Regions from separate parts of the Thiopseudomonas sp. SA1F2-1K genome, predicted to be linked through region 2. Evidence: riboswitches for the same ligand, from Rfam matches in the RefSeq annotation. Region 2 holds a riboswitch; the other holds the start of a gene.
What was found. Region 2 has a riboswitch for cobalamin ahead of AC2T15_RS07805 (cobalamin-binding protein). Riboswitches for the same ligand answer to the same signal wherever they lie in the genome.
Positions count from the first base shown of each region.

Region 1 (6,870 bases), 960 kb from region 2:
AGCCATGGATTAGTATCTTTGCTGCCGACCATGGGGTGGTGGTTGAAGGTATTTCAGCCTACCCACAAAGTGTGACGCGGCAGATGTTAGTTAACTTTGTGCAGGGCGGAGCGGCGATTAGTGTCTTAGCTCGTCAGCAGCAAGCACAGCTAGAAGTGATTGACTGCGGTATGGTGGAGTCAGAGCCGGCTTTATCGGGTGTGCTGCATCAGCCAATTGCTCAGGGTACGGCCAACTTATTACAGCAAGCAGCGATGACTTCAGCGCAGTGTCAGCAAGCACTGACGATTGGTCGACAAGCAGTGTTACGAGCACAAGCCAGTGGGGCTGATTTATTGATTTCTGGGGAAATGGGCATTGGTAATACCACCAGTGCAGCGGCCTTAGCGGTTGCGGCTTTAGATTTACCAGCCGTGCAACTAGTTGGAGCCGGCACCGGCTTAGATGCCGCAGGCGTACAACATAAACAAGGGGTTATTGAGCAAGCCATTGCGCGAGCGATTTCACAGCGGCCCAGCAGCGCTGCAGAGCAGGCGGAATATTGGCTTACCCAAGTTGGTGGTTTTGAAATTGCGGCGATGACTGGCGCTTATCTGGCCTGCGCTGAGCTGGGGATCAGTGCGTTAGTTGATGGATTTATCAGCAGTGTTGCCGCGCTGTACGCGGTACGTATTAGTCCGGCGGCTAGAGAGTGGATGCTCTTTAGCCATCAGAGTGCTGAGCCCGGGCATCAATTGGTCTTGCAGGCATTACAGGCTAAACCTTTGCTGCAGCTAGGCATGCGTTTGGGAGAGGCTAGTGGCGCCGCTGTGGCGTTAGGTTTATTACGAACTGCTTGCTTGCTCCACGGTGAGATGGCCACTTTTAGTCAGGCGGCGGTTGATCAGCAATTAGCCGCAAGCGATGGTGCAGTATGCAACTCAGTCTCTTAAGGCATGGCGCTACCGAGCTAAGTGGCGCCTTTCGCGGCAGTTTAGATGATCCGCTGACGGCCCAAGGTTGGCAGCAAATGTGGCAGGGCGTACAGGGATTAAGCGGTATTGAGCAGTTGGTCAGTTCACCTTTGCAGCGCTGCCGCTTATTTGCTGAAGAGCTAGCCTCCCAGCAACTGCTGCCCTTAACGCTAGATGCTAACTGGCAAGAGCTGCACTTTGGTGACTGGGAAGGTAAAACTGCAGCTGAGTTAATACAAACAGCAGAAGCTGATTTGACCCAGTTTTGGCAGGACCCACTGCACTTTACGCCGCCTAATGCAGAGCCGTTAACTGCATTTATCCAGCGTATAGAAGCTGCTTTAGCCCAATTACAAGCAGCTTGTAAGGGCAAACATGTGTTGTTGATTAGCCATGGTGGCGTGATGCGCTATTTATTACTAAAAGCCCGTGGCTTACCACTTAGCCACTTGCTGCAAATTGAGGTGCCCCATGGCAGCTTATTTACGATTGATTACAGGCATTCGTTAGATGGAGCGGAACATGTTTAGATTTAAAATTGCGCTGCAGTTTTTAACCCGCTTTCCAGTGCAGTTATCGCGGATGCCAACCGATCAAGAAATTGCTAACTCGCTGGTTTGGTACTCAGTGATTGGCGTGCTAATTGGCGGCTTAATGGCCATCACTGGCTATTTGTTAGCCGCACTGCCGGGATATATTACCGCCGCTTTAGTGTTGACCCTGTGGATTGTATTAACCGGAGCCTTGCACCTAGATGGTTTTGCCGACACGGTAGATGCTTGGGTAGGCGGGTATGGGGTACGTGAGCGTACTTTAGAATTAATGAAAGACCCAAACTGCGGCCCGATGGCAGTGGTGGGGGTATTTTTATTGTTGCTACTTAAATACGTTTGCTTAATTTATTTGCTCGAGCGTCAGGCCTATCAATGGTTGATTTTAGTGCCTTGGATTGCGCGTTTAATGGTGGCGTTATTGTTTGTGAGTACCAATTACATTCGCCCCCAAGGGTTAGGCGCAGCGCTGGCCAGTTTTCAACTAACGATTAAACGCGTGCTGTTTTTTGCCCTGCAGTTTTTGCTGATGGCGTGGTTTTTAGGGCCTACTACCTTAGGTATTACCCTAGTGGGATTAGCGGTATTATTTGCCTGGCGAACGGCGATGGTAAAGGCGTTGGGCGGTATTACTGGAGATGTAGTAGGAGCGCAAATTGAAATTATTGAAGTGGCCGCTTTATTTTTTTTAGTGATTAGTTGCGTCATGTAGCCGATTTAACCCTCAGCAATAAAAACGCGTGCACTGCCTTTTAAAAAAGGGTGGGCACGCGTTTTAGTTTAAATACTTAGTGTGCAGTGATAAACACTGACTTAAAGTGTTGTGGGCTACTTGCTGGGTTTGCTTGGTGGCTTGCGGTTGGCTGCAGTAGAACGACGAAAATAGCTGATATTTTGCTGGCCGCTTTTTCCGGTAGGTACTTTTTCAACTTTGCCGCCTTTCTTTAAAAAGGCTGCCATTTTCTTGGCTAAATCATCGCTACTTACTTCAACTTCTTCAGACTTCGTTTTAGCATTTCCACGAGTGTTGCTCATGACGATCCCTCCAGTGAAGACTCAGATGAAGCCGCCATTATAGCAAAAATCTATTTTTAATTCAAAAAATGATAGATTTCATATATTAAAGATGCTAGGCCTTTAGCATAAAGGGTTATTAATTAAGCAAAAACAGAGCCGGAGTGGCTAAAAAATCATCAGCATTCTTGACCTTCAGTCGGCCGCGGCTTATCGTGCGCGCAGAATTTTTGTTTACAAGGTGAAGATCGACTCGTTGCGATCTTCTTAAAAGGGAAGTGAAGCCCAAACTCACGCTGCCCCCGCAACGGTAAATAACTCTAAGGCGCCTCAAAACCACTGGCTGATGCATAGCTGGGAAGGGAGGACACCGCCTGTTATAGCCCGGAGACCTGCCTTGTAGCCGTTGATAGATGTTGCGGAGGGCGACATCGTCATAAGTAGCTGGGCCTGGCCTGGCTATTTGTGTTTTTTTGCCCTCCTCAAAAAGTCACTTTTGAGGACCTGTTACATGAAACGCTCTCGCTTGGCACTTGCCATTGCCGCCTTACCTTTAGTTGCTGCTGCCGAATCTTCGCTGGATTATGAGCAGGCGCTTAAACTCCCCAACACTGTGGTTACTGCTAGCCGCACGGCTCAAGACAGTAAAGAAACCACCGCTGCCGTCACCGTATTTACCCGCGATGATATCGAACGCCTACAGCCGGTTAACGTCGCAGATTTACTAAGCCGAGTGCCTGGGGTGCAGGTGCAGCAAAGCGGTGGTCGGGGAAGTTCGACCAATATTATGATTCGAGGCACCAGTAACGCCCAAAGTTTAGTGTTAGTGGACGGGGTGCGGGTAGGCTCAGCCTCGGCAGGTGGCGCAAGTTTGCAGCACCTTAACCTTGAACAAATTGAGCGCATCGAGGTACTGCGCGGTGCTCGCTCGGCAGTGTATGGTTCAGACGCAATTGGTGGGGTGATTCAAATCTTTACCCGCCGTGGTAGCGAAGGGCTACAAGGCCGAGTACGGGTAGCAGCCGGTAATAAAGGGTTGTGGGAGCGAAGCTTGGGCTTATCCGGCGGCGACCAACAAACGACCTTTAACCTAAGTGCTAGCTTAGATGAGATGAGTGGTTTTGATCGTACTCATAAGTCATTTGATTCTGATGCTGATCATGATGCGTACCGTAACAAAGCCTTTAGCTTTAGCTTGGCCCATGCCTTTACTGATCGGGTGAAAGCTGGGGTTAACTTCTTAGAGCAGCGGGGTAAGGCAGAGTATGACAGTACGTATATGGATTCATCTGAGCCGTATGACAAGTTTACAGTGAGTTCAGTCTCGACTTATCTTGATGTGCAAGCTACTGATCAGTGGAATACAAAGCTAACCTTGGGTCACAGTGAAGATAAGTCTAGTAACTACGATAAGTTGTTTGCAGGCGAGGATGACTTTAATACGTACCGAGACTCTGCTACCTGGTTAAATACATTGACGTTGACAGAACAGCACAGCTTATTATTTGGAGCTGATTACCTCAAAGATAAGTTACGGAGTACAGGGGACTTTACTAAAACCTCGCGCTGGAATCAGGCTGCCTTTATACAGCACAATTTCCGAGGTGAGCTATTCAGTACCGAGCTAGGTTTACGTCACGATAAAAACCAGCAATTTGGCAATAAAAATACTTGGGATGCTGCTTTTACTTTGCCTTTCAATCAGGATCATTCTATAACGCTGTCGTATGCTGAAGGCTTTAGAGCACCTACCTTTAATAATCTATATGGTCCTGTAGGCTGGGGGAGTAACCCAGATTTAAAAGCAGAAAAATCGAAAGGTTATGAGCTGCAGCTACATAGCCAGTTGGCAGAAAATCTACGTTTAGAGGCTTCACTGTACCGTATAAATATTAAAGACATGATTGCAAGTGTGGGTGTTTACCCTAACTCTAAAATGGAAAACGTTGATAAAGCCCGCATCAATGGCTTTGAAGCGTCTTTGCTGCATAAAATTTATGATTTAGATGGCTCATTAAATATCAGCATTATTGACCCCCGTGATCGTAAATCAGGTAAGCAGCTAGGTCGTCTTGCTAAGCGTACGCTGAGTTATGATTTAGATAAACAGTTAGGTGCTTTTGGCGTGGGTGCTACTTGGAAACTAGCAAGTAATAGTACGGACTCATACACTAAAGATAATATTGCAGGTTACGGTACGCTAGATTTGCGGGGCAGCTGGCAAGCCAATGATGAGCTGGGTTTTGATCTGCGTTTAGGCAATATCTTTGATAAAGGTTATACCCGTGCTCAGTATAGCTATCAAGGTAGTAACTATGGCTACCGCGAAGATCCCTTTACCATTCGCTTAGGTTTAACCTGGACACCTAACTTGTAATAGTTCGCTAAGTAAAAAATGGCAGCCCATAAGCTGCCATTTTTTATGCCTAGAATTTGTCGAGCTGGATTAACGGGGCAGTAATAACGACTGATCAATCGCAATAAAACTATCGGCAGCACGCACTAAGGATAATGCGGTCAGCGGCGGCACACCATAAACCACGGTCTGGGTTTGGTGGCGTTGTTTGAGTTTTTCTAGCAGTAAATCAAAATCGCCATCGCCGGAAGCCAATACCAGAGTGTCAGCTAAGGGCGCGTACTCTAGCGCATCTAAGGTGATGCCCACATCCCAGTCGGCTTTAGCGCTGCCATCGGCGCGTTTAACAAAGGGTTTGAGTTTTACCTCAAAACCAATGGCCCGCAAAATATTTTGAAACTGCCGCTGTTTTTCATTGCCGCGTTCGGTGGCATAGGCAATGGCTTTAACCACTTGGCGATTAGCCGTTACCTGTTGCCAAAACTGGTTGTAATCAAAACTGGCTTGATAGGCTTGGCGGGTGGTGTAGTAGATATTTTGCACATCCACCAAAATGACCACTTTTTCCATGCTAAAGATCCTTAAGTAAGCCGCCAGCAACTAGGGGCAGTGGGTTGAGTGCGGCAGGTAAATAAAAAAGCCCGCGGTGAGGCGGGCTTGGTGAGGGCTAGCCCCCTTTGCGCTGCTGTAACAGTAAGCTATTAAAACCACTGGCAGATAAGGTTTTTTGTGCTGCTTTCACTTGATCTTGGCTGGCGTAAGGACCAACTAACACACGGTGCCAAGTTTTATCGGCAACGACCCCTTGTTCAATGCGCACACTTTGGCCGGTCATTAGAATTTGTGCGCGAACACTATCGGCTTTATCGCGGGTAGGGAAGGAGCCTGCTTGTAAGTAGTACAGCGTGGTCGGTTCTGGCTTAGGTTTGGCCGGTGGTGGCGGTGGAGTTTTACCCTCTAAAATCGCCAAGGCTCTTGCAGCATCGGCTTTGCGTGCCTCTTCACGGGCTTGCTCTTGCTTGGCGGCTTCTTCCGCTTTAGTCGGCGCCGGTGGTGCTTTTTCTGGTAAGGCTTCGGCCGGCACAATCACTTCTGACTCAGACAGCAACGTATAAAACTCAAACTTAGGCTTGGTTGTGTCTGGGCTCGGAGCATCTGTTTTGGGCGTAGCAGGTTGAGTTGTGCCTGCGGTTTCATCCGTTGGGCGCTGAATTGCCTCATCACCCGGTTTAAGATTGCTCAGCAAGTTGATCAAAAACATAATCATGCCGCCTAAGGCAATCCAAATAATCGGCGACACAGGTTTTTTCACCGGGGTGGCCGCAGAGCGACTGGCTCCTCTGCGGGCGGTAGTTTTTTTACGGGCAGCCATTGCTTACATACGCTCCAAAGTATTTAAACCGAGTAATTCAAGTCCTTGTTTTAAAGTACGTCCGGTTAAGGCCGCTAGTCGTAGACGACTGTGCTGAGTACTTTCTTGCTCGGCGGTTAAGATGGGACAATTTTCGTAGAAACTTGAGAATTGTCCAGCTAAATCGTACAGGTAGGTGCACAAGGTATGAGGAGTGCCTTTATCGGCAACTTGCTGCAGTACCTCGGCAAAACGCGCCAGACTGCTGGCCAAACTTAGTTCCTGCTCAGCTGCTAATTGCATGCTGCCAGGCAGGGCTGCATCCATAGTTAAACCGGCTTTACGAAACACACTGGCAACCCGAGTGTAAGCGTAGAGTAAATAAGGTGCGGTATTTCCTTCAAAGCTCAGCATTTGCTCAAAGTTAAAGCTGTAGTCGCTGCTGCGGTGTTTGCTGAGGTCAGCATATTTGACTGCGCCAATTCCCACCGCGTGAGCCACTTGTTGCAGCTCATCTTCATTGAGTTCGGGGTTCTTTTGTTTAACTAATTGATAGGCGCGCTGCTCGGCTTCATCTAATAAGTCAATGAGCTTAACGGTGCCGCCATCACGGGTTTTAAACGGACGGCCATCAGCCCCGTTCAT
Region 1 is NZ_CM172014.1:637,576-644,445, forward strand. It holds gene cobT (nicotinate-nucleotide--dimethylbenzimidazole phosphoribosyltransferase) at 1-932, shown strand, start outside; gene AC2T15_RS03005 (histidine phosphatase family protein) at 914-1,483, shown strand; gene AC2T15_RS03010 (adenosylcobinamide-GDP ribazoletransferase) at 1,476-2,216, shown strand; gene AC2T15_RS03015 (hypothetical protein) at 2,333-2,539, opposite strand; cobalamin riboswitch at 2,741-2,932, shown strand; gene AC2T15_RS03020 (TonB-dependent receptor domain-containing protein) at 3,030-4,895, shown strand; gene AC2T15_RS03025 (LabA-like NYN domain-containing protein) at 4,965-5,444, opposite strand; gene AC2T15_RS03030 (SPOR domain-containing protein) at 5,542-6,246, opposite strand; gene argS (arginine--tRNA ligase) at 6,250-6,870, opposite strand, start outside.
Region 1: another riboswitch for cobalamin. It lies ahead of AC2T15_RS03020 (TonB-dependent receptor domain-containing protein); the one in region 2 lies ahead of AC2T15_RS07805 (cobalamin-binding protein).

Region 2 (6,870 bases):
TCACCTGCGCTATAGCGCTGCTGCTTGATCTACTGTTAGGCGAGCCGAAAAAGTGGCACCCGCTGGTGGGTTTTGGCCGCCTTGCACAAGCCCTTGAGACCCGCCTTAATCTTGAGCGTTACTCTGCCAAGCAGCGTCTAATACGCGGCGGTATAGCGCTACTCCTGCTCACCTTACCGGTACTGGCCGGATTAATTTTTCTAAGTGCGCAGCTCAGTGGGTTCTGGCTAATGGCACTCAACTCGCTGATCCTTTGGTTGGCTATTGCTTTACGCAGTTTGCGTGAGCATGGCCTTGCCGTTGCTGTGCCTTTACAAAATAATGATCTGGCCCAAGCCCAGCAGCAAGTTAGCCGTATTGTCAGTCGTCAAACCAGCGCGCTAGATCAACCGGCAGTGGCCGCCGCAGCCACCGAGTCAATCTTAGAAAATGGCGCCGATGCCGTCTTTGCTAGCTTGTTTTGGTTTATTGTCGCTGGGGCGCCTGGAGTGGTGCTGCACCGCCTAGTCAACACCCTAGATGCGATGTGGGGTTACCGTACGCCACGCTTTTTATACTTTGGCCGCTGCGCAGCACGCCTTGATGATCTACTTGGCTGGCTCCCGGCTCGCCTAACGGCCCTCACCTATTGCCTGCTTGGTCAGCGGCGCAGCGCTTGGCACTGCTGGCAACAACAAGCCAAACAGTGGGATAGTCCAAATGCTGGCCCGGTCATGGCCAGCGGTGCGGGAGCGCTGCAAGTTCGGCTAGGCGGTCCAGCCCCTTACTTCGGAGGCATCAAGCAGCGCCCATGGTTAGGCACTCAACAGCCAGCCAGCGCGGCCAGCATTTATGCGGCCATTACCTTGATCCGGCGCGGCACTTGGCTGTGGCTGGCAGTCCTTGCTGGCCTATGCCTGCTGAGTACACTGGGAGGGAGCTAAGATGTTGCTCAAACACGGCGGCAGCCTCAATGCTGCAGCTACACGCTGGGGCATTGCCCGCGAACACTGGCTGGATCTTTCCACTGGAATTAATCCCCATGGTTGGCCAGTCCCTAAGATTCCTGGCGCAATCTGGCAGCGTTTACCTGAAGCCGATGATGGACTCGCAGCGCTGGTGCGCCAGCAGCTGCAGCTACCGCAAGCAGCAGGCTGTGAACTCTTAGCGGGTAGTCAGGCAGCCATCATGAATTTACCCCGCCTGCGGCCCCGCTGCCGAGTAGGCGTACCGCGCATCGGCTATCAAGAACATGCCTGGCAATGGCAACAAGCCGGCCACACAATTGTGTGGCTAGATAATGCGCTGTTTAGCGCAGAGGCGGCAGAGGAGACGACCTGGCTTGAGCAACTGGATGTCTTAATTTGGATTAATCCCAATAACCCAACCGGACAACGCGTACCCACCCAGCGTTTATTACACTGGTTACAATGCTTACAACAACGCAATGGCTGGCTGATTGTCGATGAGGCGTTTATCGATGCCACGCCCGAACACAGCCTATGCCCACAGGCTGATGCTACGGGACTGCTGATTTTACGCTCGCTAGGTAAATTTTATGGGCTTGCTGGCGTGCGCGCTGGTGCCATTGTCGGTGACCCAGCTATTTTAGCCGAACTGCCTTCACTGCTCGGCCCTTGGACGCTCAGCGGCCCCAGCCGTTATTTAATGGCGCGCGCCTTGTCTGATCAGCGCTGGCAACAGCAGATGCGCCAACTCCTTGCTAAAGACAGCCAGCGCTTACGGCAGTTACTGCAACAACATGGCCATTCCGTACTCGGGGGCTGCGCGCTATTTCAAACCATTCACTGCCCACAACCACAGCACTTAGCCGATGCCTTGGCTGCCCAAGGGGTTTTAGTGCGACAGTTTGGTCAGCAGCAGTTAGTCCGCTTTGGTCTGCCTGCAACTACCTCGGACTGGCAGCGCTTAGCCAAGGCGCTGGCCGACTACTCAGCAAATTAACGATTGACCCTCGCCAGTGCCCTTGTTAGCCTGCGCCAGGTTTTCAGGTGTTGCCTAAATTCGGTGTTGGGCAATGAAACTGGGAAGCTGGTGCAAATCCAGCACTGCCCCCGCAACGGTAACTAAGCCTCGCTTTAGTAGTCCGGAGACCGGCCTGTTAACACACCAAACGCTGCGGTGGGCAGTCGCGGTGGCACGCCTGCGTTTAGCAGCCAGTTTGCTACTGGCCAACCAGCCCCTGCCGCCCGTCTTAACCTGCGCAGTGATGCAGCTACCTTGCTGCCCCATACTGCGGAGTTCCTATGCGCTGGCTGTCTTTACTGTTTCGCTGTTGTTTGCTGAGTCTGTTTGGCTCAAATTCGCTGCTGGTGATCGCGGCTGAGCGTTGCGTAACCGACGATGCCCAGCAAACGCTGTGTTTAACTGCTCCTGCCCAACGCATAGCCACCCTCTCTCCGGGCGCCACCGAGTTAATGTTTGCTGCGGGTGCAGGCGACTCGGTAATTGCTGGCGTTAATCACAGCGACTATCCGCCAGCCGCACAAAAACTGCCGTTGGTTGGCAATCATACGCGGATTGATCTTGAAGCCTTGCTAGCCCTACAGCCTGATTTAATTATCACCTGGGTAAGCGGTAACCCGCCGGCGCAAATCAGTCGCCTGCAAGCTCTGGGCCTACCTATTTTTAGTATTGAGCCGCGTACCTTTGAAGGGGTGTCCAGCGCCATTGAACGCCTGTCGGTATTAGCTGGGACCGAACCCGCAGGTTTTGCTGAAGCCGAGCGCTTTCGCCAAGCCATGCAGCAACTAGCAGAGCAGTATCAAGCAGCTACGCCGGTTAGTGTGTTTTATCAAGTCTGGGAAACGCCCTTAATGACCATCAATAATCAGCACCTAATTGGCAAGGTATTAAAGCTCTGTGGCGGTGAGAATCTATTTGCCGATCAGCCGCGCCTAGTGCCACGCATTAGTCCAGAAGCAGTGCTGGAGAAAAACCCACAGGTGATTATTACCGGCGCCGTTGAGCAACTGCCGGCCAACCAACTGGATCATTGGCAGCGCTACCCTAAACTACGCGCGGTTGCTGAGCATAATCTGTTATATACCCCGGCCTCGCCAATTTCTCGCCCCACTCCCCGCTTGTTAGAGGCAGCCCGCGATATTTGTCAGCAATTAGATCAGGTGCGTAGCAAAACCCATGCTCCCACCCACTCAGCCAAGGGACACTAGCCGATGCTACGCACGCTTTTAGTACTGGGCTGCCTTGCCCTGCTTGCCCTCGGTTTAGCCCTCGCCATTGGCAGCGTGACTATTAATCCAGATGCGTTATGGCTAGCGTTACAAGGGCAAGGTAATCCACTGCATCAGACCTTGCTCTGGGAGTTACGTCTGCCTCGTGCCCTCGCGGCGTTTGCCACCGGAGGCTTATTGGCCGTGGCCGGGGCGTTAATGCAAATTTTACTGCGTAATCCCTTAGCCGATCCTTATGTACTGGGCTTATCTGGTGGCGCTGCGGTTGGTGCATTATTGGCTATGCTGGCTGGACTAGGCGCAGTCTTAATTTCAGGCCTGGCTTTTACTGGTGCGATGCTAGCGATGTTATTGGTGTTTGGCCTTGCCCAAGGTAGCGGCAGTTGGACCGCCTCGCGCTTGCTGCTGACCGGGGTGGTGGTGGCCGCCGGCTGGGGAGCAGTGATTACCCTGATCTTAGCCTTGACCCCCTCCTACAAATTACCCGGCATGCTGTATTGGTTAATGGGCGATGTCTCTTATGCGCGCTCCCCTTGGCCGGCCTTAGGCGTACTGGCAGTGGCCAGCCTGCTGATTTTACCGCTAGCACGCAATCTTAATGTGTTGGCACGCGGTCCCTTACAAGCCGCCGCCTTAGGCGTAGCCGTTCGCCCCTTGGAATGGAGTATTTATCTCATCGCCAGCCTACTCACCGCCACCGCCGTGACCACCGCTGGCAGCATTGGTTTTGTCGGACTGATCGTGCCGCATATGCTGCGTTTAGTGTTGGGCAATGACCAGCGCTTAATTTTACCAGCCAGCGCCCTTGCTGGCGGCAGCCTATTAGTCCTGGCCGATACCTTGGCGCGCACCGTGATTGCCCCCGAGCAATTACCGGTCGGCGTTATTACTGCCTTACTGGGCGTGCCGACTTTTTTGTATCTCTTGCACCGGAGTCGTTAATGAGTGCTTTAGCCTGCGTTGAGCTACAGCTAGATTTGCCACGCCCTGCTGGCACCGCCCTAGACCTAAACTTTGCTGCGGGTCAAAGCTGGGGCATTTTAGGTCCTAACGGCGTTGGCAAAACCACCTTGCTGCATACCTTAGCCGGTTTAAAGGCAACCCACAGCGGCCAGATTCTGCTGCAGCAGCAACCCCTTAAGCAGTTATCACGTAAGCAAATAGCACAGCAATTAGGTTTGGTGTTTCAAGAGCGCCAAGACAGCTTTCCCGCCACTGTCTTAGAAACTGCGCTGATGGGCCGGCACCCATGGCTGGCGCCTTGGCAACAAGAACAAGCACTTGATCTGCAACTGGCACAGCAGGCACTAGCTGCCCTAGACTGCCAACCATTAGCGCCTCGTTTGCTCAGCAGTTTATCTGGCGGTGAGCGGCAACGGGTCGCAATTGCTACACTAATGACGCAAAACCCTGCTATTTGGCTGCTCGATGAGCCAACGAATCACCTAGATTTACAGCATCAAGTGCAGGTGATGCGCTTATTAACCGCCCAAGCGCACTCCGGCAAAACGGTGATTATGTGTCTGCATGATCTTAACTTAGCCGCGCGCTGGTGCAGCCATGTGTTGTTACTGTATCCCGATGGCAGAGCCCGCTGGGGCGAGAGCCAGCAGCTGTTACAGGTCGACACCTTAACCGAACTCTATCAACAGCCTTTAACCTCAACCTTGGTAGAAGGCCATCACGTATTTATTCCGCTGGCCTAACTACCTGGCCTGCGTGACCCAAAGGAGCAGTCCATGTCTCGTAACAGCAACCCTGAACGCCATGCACAACGTATGGCGATTAAACAAAAAATTATGCAGCAACGGATTGCCCAAGCGCAAAAAGAACAAGGCATTCTCTTGGTCTTAACAGGGCCAGGCAAAGGCAAAAGTAGCTCGGGCTTTGGTATGGTCGCCAGAGCGCTGGGCCATGGCATGAAAGTAGGCATCGTACAATTTATTAAAGGGGCTTTTAGTACAGGCGAGCAGGCTTTTTTTAGTCAGTTAGCCAATGTCGATTACCATGTGATGGGCCAAGGCTATACCTGGGATACCCAAGATCGCGAACAAGATATGGCCGCCGCCAGCGCAGCTTGGGACGTGGTAGCCAAGATGCTGCAAGACCCAAGTTACGATTTACTACTGCTTGATGAGCTAAATATCGCCCTGAAATATCAGTATCTGGATCTTGATCGCGTGCTGGATGATCTGCAAGCGCGCCCAGCTATGCAGCATGTGATTGTTACCGGCCGTAATGCGCCACCCGAGCTGATCGAGTTAGCAGATACCGTGACCGATATGCGCGCCCTCAAGCATGCGTTTAAAGACCAAGGAATTAAGGCGCAAAAAGGGATTGAGCTGTAAATGACCACACTGATGGTGCAAGGCACCACCTCGGATGCGGGCAAAACTACAGTGGTCGCAGCCCTGTGCCGTTGGTTAGCTCGTCAAGGAATTTCGGTAGCGCCGTTTAAACCGCAAAATATGGCGCTCAATAGCGCCCCTACCTGTGATGGCGGTGAAATTGCGCGCTCGACAGCATTACAGGCGCTCGCCTGTGGGATCGAGCCGCACAGTGATATGAATCCAGTCTTGCTCAAGCCGCATACCGATTGTGGAGCTGAGGTGCTGATTCGCGGGCGACACTATGCCCAGCTAAATGCGGTGGATTATCACGCCTATAAAGCCCATGCCATGCAATCGGTGATGGTGGCTTGGCAGGCATTGAGTGAGCGCTATCAGGTGATTATTGCCGAAGGTGCTGGCAGTCCCGCCGAAATTAATTTACGCCACCATGATATTGCCAATATGGGCTTTGCCGAAGCCGCCGACTGCCCAGTATTATTGGTCGGCGATATTGATCGGGGCGGCGTATTGGCACAATTGGTTGGTACGTTAGCGCTACTTAGCCCCAGCGAACAAGCACGTACCCAAGGCTTACTGATTAACCGTTTTCGTGGTGATCTCGCTCTCTTACAGCCAGGCTTAGACTGGCTAAGCCAACATACCCATAAGCCGGTCATTGGCGTGCTGCCCTACTTAACCAATTTGTTATTGGATGCTGAAGACGGATTAGCCAGCAGCCAGCACTCTGCTAAGGCCACATTTAAGGTGCTGATTCCTTTAGTGCCACGCATGACCCAACACAATGAGTTCGATCCCCTGCGCTTACACCCAGCGCTGGATGTATGCTTTAGCCATCACCCAGCCGAAATACCTGCTGCGGATTTAATCATTGTGCCCGGCAGCCAAAACCCGATCGCTACCTTAGCTTGGCTTAAGCAACACAGTTGGCTAACGGCCATTCAGCGGCACCTGCGCTATGGCGGCAAGCTCTTGGCTTTAGGCAGCAGTTTTCCGCTCCTAGGCCAATCCCTTAGTTATGGCGCAGCAAGCCAACCACAGACCGAACCGGGCTTAGGCTTAGTCGCTTTGCATACGCAGCTTGCCCGTATCACCAGCCTAGAAAGCGTGCAGGGCAACCTCTGCTTACCCCAGCATGCAGGATTAGCCTGCAGCGGGTATCGCCTAATGCAAGGCAGTCTGCAGGGTAGCGCATTGGATACACCGCTGTTACAGCTGAATGGCCAAGCCGAGGGCGTCCTCAGTTTAGATCAGCAAGTAGCGGGCTGTGCAGTGCACGGTTTATTTGAACAGCCGCAGGTGGCAGAGGCTTTGTTAGACTGGGCCGG
Region 2 is NZ_CM172014.1:1,596,809-1,603,678, forward strand. It holds gene cbiB (adenosylcobinamide-phosphate synthase CbiB) at 1-923, shown strand, start outside; gene cobD (threonine-phosphate decarboxylase CobD) at 925-1,944, shown strand; cobalamin riboswitch at 1,973-2,116, shown strand; gene AC2T15_RS07805 (cobalamin-binding protein) at 2,247-3,173, shown strand; gene AC2T15_RS07810 (FecCD family ABC transporter permease) at 3,177-4,136, shown strand; gene AC2T15_RS07815 (ABC transporter ATP-binding protein) at 4,136-4,900, shown strand; gene cobO (cob(I)yrinic acid a,c-diamide adenosyltransferase) at 4,934-5,542, shown strand; gene AC2T15_RS07825 (cobyric acid synthase) at 5,543-6,870, shown strand, end outside.